Regions from separate parts of the Leuconostoc sp. XM4 genome, predicted to be linked through region 2. Evidence: predicted binding sites of a transcription regulator. Region 2 holds the regulator's gene; each other region holds the start of a gene.
What was found. The regulator LexA, encoded in region 2, represses DNA repair genes until DNA is damaged. The targets are predictions, from matches to a motif close to CNAACANNTGTTNG.
Positions count from the first base shown of each region.

Region 1: RHP64_RS03255 (FtsK/SpoIIIE family DNA translocase) is a predicted target of LexA. The motif match lies at 1,745-1,758, and genes of this name have one in related genera.
Region 3: RHP64_RS05160 (Y-family DNA polymerase) is a predicted target of LexA. The motif match lies at 2,371-2,384, and genes of this name have one in related genera.

Region 1 is NZ_CP134507.1:619,299-623,400, forward strand. It holds gene RHP64_RS03240 (AI-2E family transporter) at 1-1,005, shown strand, start outside; gene RHP64_RS03245 (tRNA (cytidine(34)-2'-O)-methyltransferase) at 1,002-1,514, shown strand; tRNA gene RHP64_RS03250 (tRNA-Glu) at 1,587-1,658, shown strand; gene RHP64_RS03255 (FtsK/SpoIIIE family DNA translocase) at 1,814-4,102, shown strand, end outside.
Region 2 is NZ_CP134507.1:1,181,090-1,185,191, forward strand. It holds gene RHP64_RS05980 (tRNA1(Val) (adenine(37)-N6)-methyltransferase) at 1-332, opposite strand, end outside; gene RHP64_RS05985 (lysophospholipid acyltransferase family protein) at 392-1,030, shown strand; gene RHP64_RS05990 (YneF family protein) at 1,041-1,277, opposite strand; gene lexA (transcriptional repressor LexA) at 1,527-2,165, shown strand; gene pyrE (orotate phosphoribosyltransferase) at 2,205-2,837, opposite strand; gene pyrF (orotidine-5'-phosphate decarboxylase) at 2,838-3,533, opposite strand; gene carB (carbamoyl-phosphate synthase large subunit) at 3,578-4,102, opposite strand, start outside.
Region 3 is NZ_CP134507.1:1,025,825-1,029,926, reverse strand. It holds gene RHP64_RS05175 (MazG nucleotide pyrophosphohydrolase domain-containing protein) at 78-398, opposite strand; gene RHP64_RS05170 (hypothetical protein) at 415-669, opposite strand; partial or broken gene RHP64_RS05165 (hypothetical protein) at 666-1,017, opposite strand; gene RHP64_RS05160 (Y-family DNA polymerase) at 1,010-2,332, opposite strand; gene RHP64_RS05155 (2-hydroxycarboxylate transporter family protein) at 3,123-4,102, opposite strand, start outside.

The DNA.
Region 1 (4,102 bases), 560 kb from region 2:
ACGGCTGTCGGTGCACCTATAATGATAAGCGGCGTGCTGTATTATTTGCTGAGTCCGATTGTCGGTCTTCTGGAAAAATATGTGCATTTACCAAGAAACTTATCGATTGGTGTGGTCTTGATTGTCTTATTAGCTATCATTGGAGTAGCCATTGCTGCTATTGTCATGGTATTGCGCAATCAAGTCATTCAATTTATCGATAACTGGCCAAATTACTGGAAAACCAGCGAAGCTTTTATTAATGAGACCTTTGCCAGTGAACAATTTAAGTTTATCAGAGATTATTTGAATCATACGAATTCTGATCTTAATCAAAATGTATTAGATTGGAGCAAAAAATATTTGACAAGCGGGGTTGCAGGCATCAGTTCATTTGCATCAATTCTTACATCAATTGGTGTGACAATTGTTTCGACGCCGTTTATTCTTTATTATATGCTGTTAGATGGACACAAATTTTCGTCATTTGTTTCTAGTAAGTTTCCAAATAACTCACAACTATCAGTACGCTACTTATTAACGGAAATTAGTAAGCAAATCGCTCAATATATTCGTGGACAACTTGGTGTTGCACTCGCTGTAATGATTATGTTTTCCATAGGGTATACCATTATTGGTTTGCCGTACGGTATTTTATTAGCGCTGATGGCAGGCTTCTTTAACTTAATCCCGTATGTTGGATCAATTATTGCACAAGTGCCAGTTTTCACAGTTGCTTTGATTGCTGGCGGCCCAAAAATGCTAATATTAGCTATTATCGTACTAGCTATTGAACAACCGATTGAAGCACATGTTATTTCACCAAAAATTCTCGGGGAGGCGTTATCAATTCACCCTGTTACTGTTATCGTTGTGTTATTGAGCAGTGGACATATTTTTGGTGTATTAGGTATTGTGTTAGCGGTGCCATCATATGCTGTAGCTAAAGTGTTTGTTACACACATCTATGATTGGTGGCGTGCAAACTCAGATTTATTTGAAGTAGAGGAAGTAGCTGAAAAATGACGAATCATATTGTTTTATTTGAACCTTTAATGCCTGCTAATACGGGAAATATTGCTCGTACGACTGCTGGAACTGATGCAGTCTTACATTTAATTGAACCGTTGGGGTTTGAACTTGATGACAAACACGTTAAACGTGCCGGGTTAGATTATTGGGATCATGTAAAGTTGGTGAAACACCCAAGCTTGCCTGATTTTCTAGACACTTTAGCAGAAACAGACAACTTATACTTGGTTTCTAAATTTGCTAACCAAGACTACACACAGCCTAATTACGCACAAAATGATACTGACAATTACTTCTTATTTGGAAAAGAAACCACAGGGCTACCAGAAGTATTTATGCGTCAAAATCCGGAGAAGGCTATTCGTATCCCACAGGATGATTCACATGTTCGTTCGTTGAATTTATCGAATACTGTCGCAATTGTGCTTTATGAAGCATTGCGCCAGCAATCTTTTTCAAATTTAGAAACAACTCACACATACGAGCAAGACAAACTGAAATAAACAGTTGACAGATATAAATTTCCCTGATAAACTAATATAGTTGTTTCGTTACAACGAACAACTATTGACCATGGCTCGTTGGTCAAGTGGCTAAGACGCTGCCCTTTCACGGCGGAATCGAGAGTTCGATTCTCTCACGAGCTACTAAAAAGCGCAACTCTGGTTGCGTTTTTTTGTGTTTAAAAATTAAATTTTTGAAATAGAGTTAAGCAAAGCTTAAGAATTTGATGTGAACATTTGTTCGAGTTTCAAAAATGATAAAATAAAGTGTTAGAATGAACTGACTAAGAGGTGGAACTTTGGCGACAAGAAAGACTACACAAAGACGGCGTACAACACGTGGTAAAAATAGTAAAAAAAAGAACCCTTTAGTTCAAAACCTATGCTTCTTGGGTGGTATTGTCTTAGGTATACTAGGTATATTTAAGCTTGGCATATTGGGGGTATTTATTGCTGACATTTTCCGTTTTTTCTTTGGAAACATGTATCTTGTGATTTTAATACCTATGACATTATTTTTAGGGTACTATTTTATTACTCGAAAAACACCCAAAATAGCAACTCATTTTTGGGTTGGCGCTTTTATGATGTTCATTGCTATTGAGACAATTTCATCATTGTTATTTTTTGAATACACACTAAAAAATGCAGATGGATATGTTGGCGAAGTGGTGCGGTTAATTGGTCAAGATTTTGTCAATCAATCAGCAAACACACCAGTTGGCGGTGGTATAATCGGCGCAGCATTATATCATCTACTGTTTATGTTAATGTCTAGCATTGGCACGTGGATTGTAACAATAATCTTATTATTCAGTGGTATTGCAATCTTTTTCCGTATTCCAGCTCGTGACATTGTTCAGCAAGGCGTTGAAAAAGCTCATGAAGGGGTTACTCATATTCAGGAAAAACGAGCTAACGAAAAGCCAACCCGACAATCGCTTTTCAAACGTGATAGACACAAGAAAGATATTACTGATTATGGAGATGATCCATTAGGTGTGAGCCGAGATGATAGCTTGTCAACCGATGTTGTCCCTAAAATAGAAAAAGACGTCAATGCACCTAGTGTTCAAGAAAATTTCAATGAGCCTGAAATTAAATGGAATGGTCCTATAGCGCCTCAACCAACAAAAAAGTCTTCCAAAGAACAGGCCGAAAAGACTTCTGTTAGTGATAGCGAAGTTTCTACAGATATGTTGGAAAAAGAAAACCCGGATTACCAGTTACCAACTGCTGACCTATTAACGCAATTAGCGCCTACAGACCAAACAAAAGAGTTTAAAAGTTTAACCGACAAATCGCGTCTTGTCCATGATACGCTGCAAAGCTTTGGTGTTGAGGCGGAAGTAACCAGTGTTTCATTAGGACCTACGGTAACTCAATATGAGTTGAAACCAGGGCAAGGCGTTAAAGTAAATCGAATTGCTAATCTATCGGATGATTTAGCATTGGCATTAGCTGCAAAATCAATACGAATTGAGGCGCCAATCCCCGGTAAACCCTATGTTGGTATAGAGGTTCCTAATGATACTCAGGCAACTGTTGGATTCCGAGACATGATTGAGAATGCGCCATTTGATGATAATCCACTCAATGTGCCACTTGGCCGAGATGTAACAGGAAATATTATCATGGCAGACTTATCGGCTATGCCTCATTTGCTTATTGCTGGATCTACTGGATCTGGAAAATCAGTAGGGCTTAATGGTATTATTGTATCTATCCTTTTGCGTGCAAAACCTAATGAAGTTAAATTAATGATGGTTGATCCAAAAGTTGTTGAGTTATCTATTTATAACGGGATACCACACTTGCTGACACCAGTTGTTTCGGAGCCCCGTAAAGCAGCGAAGTCTTTGCAAAAAGTTGTTGACGAGATGGAAAATCGTTACAAGCTTTTAGCTCAATTTGGAAAACGTAATATTGGTGAATATAATGCGGCGGTTGAAAAGCAGAATGCTGAAGCTAAGGAAACAGATCAGCCAATTATGCAACCAATGCCATATATTGTTGCTATTGTAGATGAATTCGCTGACCTAATGAGTACGGTGGGTAATGAAATTGAAGTTTCTATCGCGCGCCTTGGTGCTAAAGCTCGTGCAGCCGGTATTCACATGATTTTGGCTACACAGCGACCTGACGTTAAAGTGATTAACGGTACCATAAAAAGTAATATTCCTGGTAGAATTGCTTTTAGAACAGCTTCTGGAATTGATTCACGCACTATTCTGGACAGTAATGGTGCTGAGAAGCTGCTCGGAAAAGGGGATATGATTTTTGCACCGCCCGGTAAGCCGACACAACGTGTTCAAGGTGCATTTATTAGTAACACTGATGTGACTAATATTGTTGAATTTGTTAAGTCACAACAAGAGGTTCAGTATTCCGATGCAATGACTGTTACAGATGAAGAAATTGCTCAAGATAATTCGGAAAATGCTGATGGAAATAGTGATGATGAGTTATTCCAAGAAGCTTTGCAATTTGTTATTGAACAACAAAAAGCCTCAACATCACTGTTACAACGTCGTTTCAGGATTGGTTATAATCGAGCCGCTCGATTAATTGATGATTTGGAAGCAGGC
Region 2 (4,102 bases):
AATATATTTTTCATGTCAGCTTGAACGACTGAAACACGTTCATGTAAATTGTTCAGTTCAATGCTACGTTGTGCCATTTCAGCTAATTCTGGTTGTATCTCGACTAACTTTATTTCCCCAGTCACTTTTGGAGCGTAAAAAAGGCCAACCGCGCCAGTACCTGATCCCAAATCAACAGATAACCCTTTCCCTTTTCCCTTTACATCAGCAAAATGTGCTAATAAAATCGCGTCTAAGGAATATGAAAACATGTCTGGATTCTGGATGATATTAATATTTTGTGATGGAAGTCCATCAATACGTTCATTTGCTTTAAGAAATGGTTGTGTCATTTGCGTTTCTTTCTGTTTATCTGTAAAATTGAAATGATTAATTTATGAGGTAAATAAATATGAAATTCTATGATTTTTTACGCGGCATTGCTGTTGCTTTAATATGGGCAGTTACTGGCCGCATTAAATACATGAATCGCGACAGAATACCCCAAAACAATAACTATGTGCTAGTTGGTCCACACCGCACTTGGTGGGATCCAGTATGGTATGCTGTGGCAGCTTACCCAAAACACTTTATTTTCATGGCAAAAATTGAATTATTTAAATTCAAGCCACTTGCATGGTTAATCAAATCAGCCGGCGCATTCCCAGTTGATCGTGAAAATGTTGGCCCAAGCGTCATCAAAATACCTGTACGCGAATTAAAAGATGGCAATCGCTCTTTAATAATGTTTCCTTCTGGTTCTAGACACAGTGATGATTTAAAATCAGGTTCCATTCTAATTGCACGAATGGCTGGAAAGGCAATCGTACCAGCTGTATATCAAGGCCCTGTAAAGTTCAGTCAACTTTTCAAACGTAATAATACCACAGTTAATTTTGGTGAGCCAATTATTATTGATCGTAAAGACCGATTGAACAAGGAAAATATTGCTAAATATACTGAGCAAATGCAAGCAGCTTTCCAAGAATTAGATGCTGAGATTGACCCAACTTGGAAATATGTAGATCCAAAACGTTCAGAAAAAAAATAAGCCGATTGGCTTATTTTTTTTGCGAATTGGCACTTTGTTGCTTCATCTGAGCCATCATTTGGTTCAATTTCTTTTGAGATGGTTTTTGTCCCATTGACATCATCATTGATTTCATCATTTCTTCTGAAATAGGTGGGTTTTTTGCAAGATAACTCTTCATTGAGTTACGTGCCAAGAAAAAGCCACCGACCAAACCAATAATTAAAGTTAACACTGCAATCAAAATTGCTAGCCATGTGCTAATCATGCATATTCTCCTTACTAAAATGTCTGATAATTATTATAGCACAGCCAGCAAAGGCGTGCTATAATAACTTGCAGAGTTAACGTTTTCAATATGAACCATTTTGTTCGTTACAAAAATAAATAACACGAATTTTTTATTATTTATTTAATATTAGGTTGAATTTTTAAAAAAATAACGAACAAACGTTTGATTTGTTCGTGTTTTTCCGTTATACTGATGATAGTAAATTTAACAAGTAGGAAACCCATCATGGCAATTACACAAGAAAGCAAACAAATTCAAGTGCTTCGATTTATTCATGAAGCACAATCAGAAAATGGTTACCCACCAACCGTCCGAGAAATTGGTGAAGCTGTTGGATTATCATCTTCTTCAACTATTCACGGTCACATCGAACGTCTGGTAAAAAAAGGTTATCTTTTAAAAGATGCTTCTAAACCAAGAGCTCGTGCGATTGAAGTAACCGATATTGGTTTAGAGATGCTTGGGATTTCAACCACACCCGGAAAAATTCCGGTACTTGGAATGGTTACAGCGGGTACACCAATTTTGGCAGTAGAAGAAGAAGCAACTGAATTTTTCCCTATCCCAGATAATTTAATGCAATTTGATGGTGACCTATTCATGCTTAATGTTCATGGTGATTCAATGGTTAACATTGGCATTCTAGATGGCGACAAAGTTATCGTACGTAAGCAAGAGAATGCTGATAATGGAGATGTTGTTGTCGCAATGAATGATAACAATGAAGCGACAGTTAAGCGTTTTTTCCGTGAAGCCGATCATTATCGCTTACAACCTGAAAATAACAGCATGGCGCCAATTATTTTGCAAAAAGTCTCTATTTTAGGAAAAGTAATCGGACTGTATCGCGACGCTATTTATTAAAAACCAAATAAAAAGGCACATCTCTGATGAGCCTTTTTATTATGCTTGCCAAGCATTTGGATTTTCCTTCCAGTTTTGTAAGGTTTCAACTTGTGATTTATCGAGATCCCCACGCTTAACGGCTGTTTCAATTAGTTGTGAATATGTTGTCAGTGAGTTAAATGTTAGTCCTGCTTCAGCAAAATTTTTTTTACCAGCTGGTAATTCATAAGAAAATATGGAAACAACACCAAGGACACTTGCTCCCTCCTTACGCACCGCATTTACTGCGGCCAACACAGACCCACCTGTTGATATCAAATCATCAATCAAAACGACTTTACGATTTTTTACCAATGCACCTTCCGTTTGACGACCTGCCCCGTGATCTTTGGGTTTTGAACGTACATAGACCATTGGTTTATTTAATTCTTCAGCTACCCAAGCTGAATGTGGAATACCTGCAGTAGCCACTCCACCAATAATCTCAACGTCACTATATTCTTTTTTTATTAGTTCAGACAGCCCTTTGTATATATTTTGACGTACCGAAGGGAACCCAATGGTCATCCGATTATCTGTATATATTGGACTCTTAATACCCGAGGCCCACGTGAAAGGTTCTTCTGGCGAAAATTTTACGGCACCAATTTCAAGTAAATCATTAGCTACTTGTTGTTTATAGTCTGTCATTTATTTTCTCCATTCATTGACAACACGTTGATATGCAGCCACTGGGTTGGTCGATTGTGTAATTGATCGACCAACAACTAATCCAGTTGAATTCAACTTCTTGGCTTCCCCTGGCGTAGTCACACGCACTTGATCTCCAGCTTCATCACCAGCTAAACGAATACCAGGTGTGATACGTAAAAATCGATCATTCGTGTGTGACTTAATTAAACCAGCCTCTAAGGGTGAACTAATTGTCCCGTCTATGCCCACCGAGTAAGCAAGCTCAGCCAAATGTGCAACACTTTCTTCAGTAGTTGCTGTGGTTAATTGTATCTCTTGTATCTCAGCTTCTGAAAAAGAAGTTAGCTGCGTCACTGCAAGTAATTTTAACGCTTCACTTTTATTAGCAACAGCTGCTTCTAGCATTTTTTCCCCTCCAGCTGCATGCAGAGTTAAATATTGTACATCTAGTTTTGATATATTAGCGACTGCACGACCAACAGTGTTTGGAATATCGTAAAGTTTTAAATCTAAGAAAATTGTATAGCCCAATACACGTAGTTCTGTGATGAACTCTGGTCCCGTACGATAAAAAAGTTCCATACCAACTTTCAATGCTGGCTTTTCTACTAGATCTGAAAAAGGCTTCAAAAATTTGTAAGTAGTAGCTGCATCAGGAAAGTCCAAAGCAATAAAAACTGGCTGTTCTGTCATTATGATCCTCCTATGCACATAAGCCGAAGCTTATTTGAAAAAGTTTAGTGCATTTCTTTCACTGTAAAACTGCGCGACTCTAATACTTCTAAGAAGGCACTAACTGTGTCTAAGGCAGTAAACAAAGGCACGGCATTTTCAATCGCAGCATTTCTAATCAAGCGGCCATCGCTTTCAGCACGGTCATCTGCTTGAGTTGTGTTAATAACAACCTGCACTTTTTGTTGACGCAGTGCTGCAACCGCATTATTATCTGATTCCGAAATTTTATCGAGTACTTCCACAGGCAAGTCATTGTCTGACAAGTAAGCACCCGTACCGGCAGTTGCAAACAAAGCAAATCCCAAATTATTGAATCTCTTTGCTAATTCGAGCGCCTCTTCTTTGTCATCATCAGCAACTGTGAATAAGACATTGCCGTAACGTGGTACTTTGATGTTAGAAGCAATAAAGGCCTTATACAACGCCTTGGACAGGTTAATATCTGACCCCATGACTTCACCAGTAGACTTCATTTCTGGGCCGAGCAAAGAATCAACATCGGGCAACTTTGTGAACGAAAATATTGG
Region 3 (4,102 bases), 160 kb from region 2:
AACATTCGGTATCCAATGGTTAAGCGCGTTGTAAATGCCACTGGTATCATTTACGTTTATCATTATAGCATGAATTCTTAGTCTTCATGAAAGCGCTTTTTTAATTTTGTTTCGCTTTGAACAATTAGTTCGTCGACATCTAACTGATATTTCTCACTCAAAATCAAAACCTGGTCTAAAACATCGGCTAATTCTTCTTTGAGAGGCTCATCAAGCTCCGTAGGTGTTTGTGATGTTTCACCGGGATGATCACGCCCCAGTTCAATGGCTCGCACTGTTTGTGCCAGCTCACCAACTTCTTCCATCAAAAAATTGAGTCGGATAAAGGGTGAATACTGATACCGTTCACGTTGTTTATAAAAATTTGTTAGCCATTGTCTATGTTCATCAATTATCATTTGTAACTGCGTTTGTTTAAATATTAGTGTTAACTGTTAAGCCCGTTTCTTTGCGTATTTTAGCGATGATTTCAGGTATCTGTTCTCTGTACTCACTATCTAAGCGAGCTATTTGTTGTGAGTGTGTTGCTTTGCCAATTTTATAGTATTCAAAGAAAATGTTAACCTTCTTTGAGTATATTTGATCAACCACCCTCACCTCATAGATTGTGTTAGGTTGTTTAGCAAACATCTTTTTAATATCTACAATGATAGCATCAATTTGATTCATTCTTCTTTCACCACCGCTCTAATATTTTCAAAGGCAATATAGGTCTCTTGCACATATACACCCAAGTCAGAAAAACCATTGACCAAACCTGTTAGGTTAGGTACTAAGTGACCGTCCGTGTCCTCAATATTTTGTTGTACAGTCACAAATTCATAATTCGCTGAGGCATCAAGCCGTTAAGGACATCATTGGTAATTTAACAGGTACTGCATTTTTGGCTTGTGCTTCACGCTTTAAGGCTGAGGTATGGTCCGACAGGAAATAGCCATTCCACTTCACCTTGCCACGCTCGCGATAGTCGTTTTGAAAGTAATTGTTAATCATCTTACTAAATTCTGCATCACTCATAGCTGTTACCTCCGTTATGACCACCAACAAGACTGGCACGGTTAATCGCCGTACCACCTTTTTCTTTCGACATGGCCCGCATCAGGGCTGTTGTGCCAAACCGTTTGCGAATTTCATCGACAACTTGATCAATTTTATTAGATTTAATTGACTTTTCTGGTTGCTCGAATAGGTCAAGCTGTACCCCAGTGTCCTCAATTAAGCCGCCATAATCAATCCCAATATTACGAATCACTTCACCCTGCCAATGCTTTTCAAACAAATCGACCATAATAGCCATTAGTTTTCGTGTGTCATTAGTGGGATCAATCCTTTGTTGTTTTCTAAAACCGTGAGACCCTTGACGTTCGCTTTCGGCAAAGGAATAACCGATGAAAAGACTAACCAAACAAGTTTGTTTCTTGTGCGCTCTAATCCTGGTAGCCACTTGATCCGCCATTTCACGGACAACAATTTCAATCTCTTCTTTTCGTTTATAATCCCGCGGCAATACCTGGGAATTACTGTATGATTTGCTTTTAGGAACGACCACCTCTGTCATATCTGTACGATCAATGCCCCAAGATAAGGCAAACAATTGCTCACCAACTAATCCCATCTTTGCTCTAAATAGATAAAGGTCCTGATGTGCTAAGTCGTACATTGTGTGGATGCCCATCACTGCAAGTTTATGTGCTGTGCGGGAACCAATACTCCAGACATCATCCAGTTTCGTAATTGGCCACAATTTTGTCGGCACATCCTCATAGTGCCAAATACCCGTCAGGTTTTTATTGTGTTTTGCTTCAATGTCTAAGGCTATTTTTGCGAGCACAGGCGTGTCACCAATGCCAACTGTTAAATAGACACCCGTTTCCGCTCTAACTTGCTTTTGAATTTTAAAAGCTACTTCCTCAGGAGTTTTACCAAACAACCGCCAAGAGTGGGTTACGTCTAAAATAGACTCATCAATCGAGTACGGCAGCAAGTTAATATCATCGGTATATTGACGATAAATATTATTGATTTTTAGGTTTTCAGCAATATAATTATTCATCCTAGGGTGTGCGATAAACAAGCCATGCACATCAGGTAAATCACGCTGGCGCATCACATTACTAATGCCTAAGTCCTTCTTAGCTGTTGGTGAGGCCGCAAGGATTAAACCACCATTAGTGTTTGCTTGTTCAGACATCACGACTAAATCACTTTTTAATGGATTAAAGCCCCGCTCAACATTTTCAACACTGGCGTAGAAACTTTTTGAATCAATTAGGAAGAACACGCCACGGTTTTCTTTGCTATAATCATATTCAGTTGTGATTGCGTTTTCCATCAGCAACCTCCAAAAACAAATGTGTATAATCCATTGTACGAACAAATGTTCGATTAAGCAAGCGAACAAAACATTAAATTTGTGACAAAATCAAAAGCTATGCTATAATGAAGACATAGAAAAGAGCCGTAGCGCTAACTACGACTCCTAGCAATCCCGTTTCGACGGTGACTAAATCTTAGTTACTTGAAAAATAACCGTTATCAGCCAAAGATAAGACGGTTATTTTTTTTTGCTAATTTTTTCGATTAACAAAACTACAAAAGTCAGAAGCTTATGATGAATCCACCAAAGGCAAACATGACCAGTAGCGCGTCCGATATGGACACAAGGCCTCTCCTTTCCTAGAATGTGTGTTTATAGTGTTTACACCATAAGCGCCACCTCCATTCAGGATAGCCACCGTCTTAACTTGATTGCTTTAACTAATATAACACACCCTAAAATAGCAATTGGTCTAAAACTCAAACACTTGTGAAATTTTAAAAAACAGGTATTAAAATAAGGCTTCCAAAGACTTTGTGAAAGTTTTTTTGGCAACCTTATTTTTAACCGCTTTGAAACCTTTTTCTGTTCTTTGAGCAAATCTAACATAAAATAACGAAGTCCAATAGTGTCGTCTAACTCTTTAAAGAAGCTACCAATTTTTTTGTTCTTAGATATCTAAATGTTGATTTAATCCTTCGAACACAACATTAAATATATAAAAAAATCGTAATTTTCATTACGATTCAGAGTATAGCCTCTTGCTGAAGAGGCTATTTTATATATGATTTTTAATTATGGTATTTCAGTGCAAAAAATGAATTAATACTCCTCCCAAAATTAGAACGATTGCGCCCCCCATTCGATTTCCCATTTGAGCGAAAGCAATCATATCCATTCGATTTGAAGCGGATAATACCGCCACATTACCTGTGCCGCCCATACTATTGTCCGCCATTCCTGCAGCAATCGCAGACTCAACAGGATAAAGCCCAAATAGCTTTCCAATCACGGCACTCGCAACACCCATTACAACGACACTCGTAAGCGTGAGAAGAACAAATTTCCAAGTCAATGATTGTTCCAATACATTCAAGTCAATTAACGCCAAACCTATGCCAGCCAATACTGCGTGTGTCAAGTTACCCATTATAATTTTGTTAAACATGACTACTGACTCTTCAAGCTGATCCGGAATCAAATTAAATGCCTTAGCGATAATAACTAAGATAATAATAAAAGCATAGGCGTGAATTTTTGGAACAAAACTATTTAAAATTGTGCCAACCAAGAAGAACGAAAATGCTAGCATCATGCCAACTCCGATACGAGTAACGTCTAGATTCTTTATTGGTTTACTTTTCTCGTCCTCATTGATTGGTAATAAAACACCATGGCCATCGTATTTTGTGTTTGCTCCAACTTTTGCAATTAATGCTGCACCAATAACGGCAAGAACATTCCCTAAGGTAACGGCAGGTATTAGTTGAGAAAACATTGAGGCGGAACTGACACCTAAACCTTGAGCATAAATGTGCGAAAGTGGCACCGCTCCAGCACCTATACCACCTGCCATCATTGGCATAGAAACAAACATTACGGAATGCCCGAATCCAAGTCCCAGTAACATACCAACGAGACCAACAGCAAAGAATCCTATAACCATGGCTGCTAATGATACTGGGATAAATCTGACAGCCGCTTTAAGCAATAAGTTACGATTCATTCCTAGAATCGCACCAACGATTAAGGCGGCGATATAAAAGTCTAGTAATCCTTGGTTAT